Anaeromyxobacter diazotrophicus: one gene and its partner. Each later gene encodes a partner of the first gene's protein in a complex. Links are inferred from orthologs where the notes say so. Each region holds a gene or a part of one and is shown on either strand. Other genes may lie near its edges.

Evidence for each region.
Region 2: the proteins of tsaD (region 1) and tsaE are in contact, whole or in part, in a crystal structure (PDB 6N9A), measured with the Thermotoga maritima proteins. The link is inferred for Anaeromyxobacter diazotrophicus from one-to-one orthologs. Residues at the interface, in WP_004082750.1 of Thermotoga maritima: Cys10, Asp11, Arg49, His50, Leu82, Gly84, Gly135, Gly136, Glu154, Thr155, Leu156, Asp157, Asp158, Ser159, Glu162, Asp165, Lys166, Arg169, Leu170, Tyr175, Lys213, Thr214, Leu217, Tyr218, Gln221, Arg222, Asn324; in WP_004082108.1 of Thermotoga maritima: Leu37, Gly38, Lys46, Lys57, Val59, Lys60, Ser61, Thr63, Phe64, Thr65, Leu66, Met67, Val69, Pro71, Tyr82, Arg83, Leu84, Asp86, Asp88, Phe89, Asp93, Ile128, Asp130, Glu131, Arg134.

Annotation. Positions count from the first base shown.
Region 1 is NZ_BJTG01000003.1:445,123-448,195, forward strand. What follows is about bases 168-2,941. They hold tsaD (tRNA (adenosine(37)-N6)-threonylcarbamoyltransferase complex transferase subunit TsaD), read left to right. Parts: upstream 168-940; coding sequence 941-1,942; downstream 1,943-2,941. Other genes in these bases: HWY08_RS07990 (DUF4388 domain-containing protein), read left to right, coding at 168-935; rsmA (16S rRNA (adenine(1518)-N(6)/adenine(1519)-N(6))-dimethyltransferase RsmA), read left to right, coding at 1,939-2,778; HWY08_RS08005 (hypothetical protein), read right to left, coding at 2,773-2,941. In the rest of the region: more of HWY08_RS07990, read left to right, coding at 1-167; more of HWY08_RS08005, read right to left, coding at 2,942-3,073.
Region 2 is NZ_BJTG01000004.1:236,245-239,543, forward strand. What follows is about bases 1-3,000. They hold tsaE (tRNA (adenosine(37)-N6)-threonylcarbamoyltransferase complex ATPase subunit type 1 TsaE), read left to right. Parts: upstream 1-1,260; coding sequence 1,261-1,740; downstream 1,741-3,000. Other genes in these bases: HWY08_RS09635 (NAD(P)H-hydrate dehydratase), read left to right, coding at 1-1,261; HWY08_RS09645 (HNH endonuclease), read left to right, coding at 2,385-3,000. Outside these bases: more of HWY08_RS09645, read left to right, coding at 3,001-3,299. UniProt on the Escherichia coli protein: Required for the formation of a threonylcarbamoyl group on adenosine at position 37 (t(6)A37) in tRNAs that read codons beginning with adenine.

The DNA of each region.
Region 1 (3,073 bases):
CGGTGGAGCAGGTCATCGACGACGCGGGCCTCGACGAGCTCGCCGCTGCCGCCATGGTCGAGCGCCTGTTCGCGGAGCAGATCCTGCGGCTCGCGCCCCCGCGCGCCGCCCCCGCGGCCCCGGCCCGCGCGGCGACCCCCGACCCGGAGCGCGTCACCTGGTTCGCGGGGCCCTCCGAGCGGGAGCCGGCCCCCACCGCTCCCGCCGCCCAGGCCGCCCCGGCCGCCAGGCCGCGGCCCGCGCCGGCCGCCGCCGCCCCCGCGCGCCCGCGCGCCGCCCCGCCCGACCCTGCCCCGCAGCCGGAGGGCCGCCCGGGCGAGCCGCGCCCGCCCCGCATCGTGCGCTTCCCTCCGCGGGAGAAGGTGCCCGCGCCGACGCCGCGGCCGGGCGACCCCGGGACGCCCCCGCCCGCGGCTCCGGAGCCTGCCGCGCGGCGCGCGCCGGCGCGCCCGCCGGCCGCCCGGCGCGCCCCGGCGTCCGGGAGCCGCGCCCTCCGCGTCGGCCTCGCGCTGGCGATGGTCGCGCTCGCCGCGGCGGTCGCCTGGGGGCGCTGGCGCGGCGGGGGCCGGGCGAGCGCGTCCGTGGCGTACGAGGCCGAGGTGGCCGAGGCGCGCCGGCTCCAGCAGGCGGGCCGCCTCGAGGAGGCGATCGCCGGCTACCGGCGGGCGCTCGCGGGGCACGACACGAGCGACGGCGAGGCGGAGCTCGGGCGCATGCTCGCCCAGGCCGCGCAGCCGGCGGCCGCGATCGCGGCCCTCCAGCGCGCGGTGGAGCTGGACGGCGCCAACGCCGGGGCCTATATCGCGCTCGGCGAGGCGCTCCTCGGCGAGCAGCGGGCCGCCGAGGCGCGGGGCGCCTTCGAGCGCTACCTGGCGCTCGAGCCGCAGGGCGGCCGCGCCGAAGAGGTCCGCGCGGCGCTGGAACGGATGAAGTAAACAAAGTGAAAATTCTAGGAATCGAAACGAGCTGCGACGAGACCGCGGCCGCCGTCGTCGAGGACGGCCGGCGGGCGCTCTCGGACGTGGTGGCGACGCAGATCGAGCTGCACCGGCGCTGGGGCGGGGTGGTGCCCGAGCTGGCGAGCCGCAACCACGTCATGCAGGTCCTGCCGGTCGTGGACGAGGCGCTCACCCGCGCCGGGGTCTCGCCGGCGGAGCTCGACGGCCTCGCGGTCACGAGCGGCCCGGGGCTCATCGGCGCCCTCCTGGTGGGCGTGCAGGTGGCGAAGGCGCTCGCCGCCGCCTGGGAGAAGCCTCTCGCGCGCGTGAACCACCTCGAGGGCCACCTCGTGGCGAGCTTCCTCGCCGAGCGGCCGCCGGAGTTCCCGTTCCTGGGACTGGTCGTGTCGGGCGGGCACACCTCCCTCTACGCGGCCGAGGGGTTCGGCCGGTACCGGCTGCTCGGCGCCACCCGGGACGACGCCGCCGGCGAGGCGTTCGACAAGGGGGCGAAGCTGCTCGGGCTGCCGTACCCGGGCGGCATCGCCATCGACCGGCTGGCGAAGGAGGGCGACGCGGCGGCGGTGCGCTTCCCGCGCGCGATCGTGCGCGGCAGCGAGCTCGACTTCAGCTTCTCGGGCCTCAAGACGGCGCTCCTCCACCACGTCCGGCGCCACGGCGTCCCCGAGGGGAAGGGGCTCGCCGACCTGTGCGCGAGCTACCAGGAGGCGATCGTGGGGGCGCTCGTCCACAAGCTCTTCCGCGCCGCGCGCACCTACCAGTTCCGGCGGGTGGTCCTGTCGGGCGGGGTGGCCGCCAACAGCCGCCTGCGGGCGGCGGTGGCCGCCCGCGCCGCCGAGTACGAGGACCTCGAGGTGTTCCTGCCGGCCCCGCGGCTCTGCACCGACAACGCGGCCATGATCGCGGTCGCCGGCACGCACGCGCTCGAGCGCGGCGAGCGCGAGGGCCCGGGCCTCCATGCCGACGCCGGGTGGCGCCTGTGAGCGCGGGGTACCCGTCGCCGGCCGCGCTCCTCCACAAGTACGGGCTGCGGGCGAAGAAGAGCTGGGGCCAGAACTTCCTCGGCGACGAGGCCATCCTCGACGACATCGCGCGGCTGGCGGTCGAGGCGCCCGGCGAGCGGGTGGTGGAGCTGGGGGCCGGGCTCGGTCACCTGACGGCCCGGCTGCTGGCCCGGGGTGCCGAGGTCATCGCGGTGGAGCGCGACCGCGACATGGCCGCGGTGCTGCGGGGCGAGCTCGGCGAGCGCATCCGGCTCCTGGAGGCGGACGCGGTGAAGCTCGATTACCGCGCGCTCCACGGGGGCGGGAAGCTGGCGGTGGTCGGCAACCTGCCCTACCACCTCACGAGCCCCATCCTCTTCGCGCTGCTCGACCAGCCGGAGGCGGTGTCGCGGGCGGTGTTCCTCGTCCAGCGCGAGGTGGCCGAGCGGCTCGCGGCCGGGCCCGGGGGGAAGCAGTGGGGCCTCCTCTCGGTCCTCCTGCAGCACCGCGCGGCGGTGACGCTGGAGCGCCGGGTGCCGCGGGGCGCGTTCCTGCCGCCGCCGGAGGTGGAGAGCGCGGTGGTGCGGATCGCCTTCGGGCCGCCGCGCGCGCCGGTGACCGATCCGGCGCGGTTCCGGCGGCTCGTGAAGGCGGGCTTCGCGCAGCGCCGCAAGGTGCTCGCGAACGCGCTCGCCTCGGCCCGCCTCGCGCCGCCCGACGCGCTCGCGGCCGCGCTCGCTGGCGCCGGGATCGACGGGCGGCGGCGCGGCGAGACGCTCACCGTCGAGGAGTGGGCCGCGCTCGAGCGCGCGCTCGGTCCGGCCGGCGCCTCATGACGGGCCGCCCGCCGCGGACGGCGCCGCCCGCGCGGGCGGAGCGGGGCGGCGCAGCCTCGGCGAGAGGATGAGCGCGACCCCGAACAGCGCGAGGTCGACGAAGAGCGACGCCGGGCGGCCCCGCGCCAGGTTCTCCAGGAGGAGCTTCAGCCCGACCAGCCCCAGGAGCGGGTAGGCGAGCCAGCCGGCCTCGCGCCAGGGCTCGAGGCGGCCGGCCCAGGCGAGCAGCAGCACGCCCCCCACCAGCACCGCCGTCCGCAGCGCCGCCGCCAGCGGCGCGTTCACCCCCGGCCCC
Region 2 (3,299 bases), on another replicon or contig:
GCGCGCGGCCCACGAGGCGGCGGTGCGCGGCGGGGTGGGCGTGGCGCCCGGCGCGGAGCTGGCCGCGCTGCGCGCCGGGCCGGGCGACGTCCTCCTCGACGCGCTCCTCGGCACCGGGCTCGCGCGCGCCGCCGGCGGCGCCTTCGCGGCGGCCATCGCGCGGCTGGCGGAGCTCCGCGCGGGCGGCGCCAAGGTGCTGGCGGTCGATCTGCCCTCCGGGCTCTCGGCCGACACCGGCCGGCCGCTCGGGCCGTGTGTCCAGGCCGACGCCACGGTCACCTTCGGCTTCCTGAAGCGCGGGCTCGTGCTGCACCCCGGCGCGGAGCTGGCGGGGGCGGTCGAGGTGGTGGACATCGGCCTGCCGCGCGCCGCGGCGGAGGCGGTGCCGCCGACGGCCGAGCTCCTGACGGAGGAGGAGGCGCGGGCGCTCGTGCCGCCGAGGCCCCCGGAGGCGCACAAGGGCGACGCGGGGAGGCTCCTCGTGGTGGCCGGCTCGCCCGGCAAGAGCGGCGCGGCGCACCTCGCGCTGGCGGGCGCGCTGCGCGGAGGGGCGGGGCTCGTCACCCTCGCCGCGCGCGCCGAGGTGCTGCCCTTCGCGCTGGCGGGCCGCCCGGAGGCGATGAGCCTGGCGCTGCCGGGCGAGGGGCCGCTCGGGCCGGGCGACCTCGAGGCGCTCCTCGCCGCCGCGCACGGGATGGACGCGGTGGTGATCGGCCCGGGGATCCCGCGCGGGCCGGAGACCGCCGCCGCGCTGCACGCGTTCCTGGCGCGGGCGCGCCTGCCGGCGGTGCTGGACGCCGACGCGCTGAACGCGCTCGCCGAGCGCCCGGACCTGCTCGCCGCGCTGCCCGCGCCGGTCGTCCTCACGCCGCACCCCGGCGAGATGGCGCGCCTGGCGGGGACCACCATCGCGGAGGTGCAGCGGGATCGCCTGGCCGTCGCGGCGGCGCGGGCGCGCGCCTGGGGCTGCGCCGTGGTGCTGAAGGGGGCGCGGACGGTGGTGGCCGCGCCGTCCGGGGCGCCCGCGATCGTGCCCGCCGGGAACCCGGGCCTCGCCACCGGCGGGACGGGCGACGTGCTGGCGGGGCTCACCGGCGCGCTCCTCGCCGGGCACCTGCCGCCCTTCGACGCCGCGCGCGCCGCCGCCTTCGCGCACGCGCTGGCCGGGGACCTCTGCGCCGCGCGGCTGGGGCAGCGCGGGCTGCTCGCCTCGGACGTCGCCGGCGCGCTCGGCGAGGTCTGGGCGCGGTGGGGCCGGTGATGGCCCCGCCGCCGCGCCACGAGGCGCGCCGCACCACCCGCTCGGCGCGCGCGACGTTCGAGCTGGGCGTGCGGCTCGGCGCCGCGCTCCAGCCCGGCGACGTGGTGGCCCTGGTGGGCGAGCTCGGCGCGGGCAAGACCCAGCTCGTGCGCGGGCTCTGCCGCGGCGCGGGCGTGCCCGACGCCGAGGTCGCGAGCCCCACCTTCGCCATCGTCGCGAGCTACCGCGGCCGGCTCCCGGTGCACCACGCCGACCTGTACCGCCTGGCGGACGAGGACGAGCTCTACGCCACCGGCTTCTCCGAGCTGCCGGGCGGGGAGGGCGCGCTGGTGGTGGAGTGGGCGGACCGCATCCCCGGCGCGCTCCCCGCCGAACGGCTGGAGGTGCGCCTCGAGCACGACGACCGCGCCCCCGGCACGCGCCACCTCACGCTGGTGGGCGTGGGCGAGCGGCACGCGGCGCTGGCGCGGGTGGTCTGAAGGGCGCCGTCGCTGCGCTCGAAGCTCGCCGGCGGGTCCTCTCCCTCTGCCCGCGGAGCTTCGGAAGCGCGCTGGGTCCACCGCTCGCTCGCCCCGCGGAGCTTCCGGGAGGCGCCCTGGCTCCTCCTCTCCCTCGCCCCGCGGAACGGGGAGAGGGCCGGGGCTCATCATTCATCACATCTCGAGGAGGGTATGCATCTCAGCGGCCGTCGGTGGGCTTGGCGGGCCGGCGGACTGCGGGCATAGAGGGGCGCGGCAGGATGGGCGGCCAGGCCCGCGCTGGCGGCCCGGCCTCGGACGCCGGGCGCTCCACGCGCGGCGGAGCCGCGCGTTCGAGACGGTTGCGCGTGCCAGGCTCACGACGGTGCTCTGACGGTGAACCACGGTGCGGCCGGCGGCGGCGCACGCCCCAACGGTGAACGCTTTCGCGCTTGACCGAGTCACGGCTGAATCGCGCGCGCGGCCCGGCAATGCAACAGGATCGCCCGCCAGCGCGCCGCGCCCTGCGCCTGCGGGGTGCTCGGCGCCGTCGAAGGCGAAGTCGGCGGGCACATCACGAGAAGGGCCAGGAGTGGCGGCCAGGGGCCTTCCCGGAGGCTCGAAAAGTGCGTGTTACCTTCGGCGAACACGTACCGGAGGTCTCCATGCCCGACGCCGCGCCAGCTTCCCTCGATACCGTCGCCCTCCTCCACCGCCTGGCCGAGCTGGCCGGCCACGAGCGCCACACCCAGGTCGAGTTCCTGCTCCACCTCGACGTCTTCGACCAGCGCCGGGCTTGGGCCGAGGCCGGATATCCCTCTCTCTGGGAGTGGTGTGTCCGCGCCCTCCACTTGAGCGAGGGCGCCGCCGGTCGGCGCATCGCCGCCATGCGCGTGCTGCGCCGATTCCCCGGGCTCGCGGAGCCGCTGCGCGACGGGCGCCTCTCCCTGTCCACCGCGGCTGTGCTCTCTCCCGTGCTCACGGAGGGGAACTGGGAGGAGCTCGTCGGGCGAGCCGCGTACAAGACGAAGGTGGAGACGGAGCAGCTCGTCGCGTCGCTGCAGCCGCGGCCAGCGCCGCGGGAGGGGCTGCGGCGGCTCCCGAGGCCGGAAAAGGCGCCGGCTACCCTCGCGAAGCCGATCGAGGCGGGCTGCGTCGAGGTCGACGGAGCCGGGGAACGAGCCCCCGCCCTACGGCCCGAGGCGACGTCGGTGGAGCCTCTGACGCTCGAAGGGTCTGCGGCGCAGGCATGCCCGCGGGAGCTTCACGCGGCGCAGTCCGCACCTGCGCGTCGGGCCACGCTCGAGCCGGTCGACGCCGATACCTACTCGCTGCGGGTCACCGTCGACGCCGAGCTGAAGAAGGATCTCGACCAGCTGAAGTCGCTCCTCGCCCACAAGGTCCGGAACGGCGACCTCGGCGCGCTCCTCCGGGAAGCGGTGAAGTGCGCGCTGGAGAAGCATGGCAAGCGCCGGGGCGCCGTCGAGCCCTCCCGGAAGCGAAACATCACCGCGCCGGCGGAGAATGCACCCCCTCCGACCCCTGGCGAGCGCGAGCCCATCCCGGCCGCGGTGCGGCGG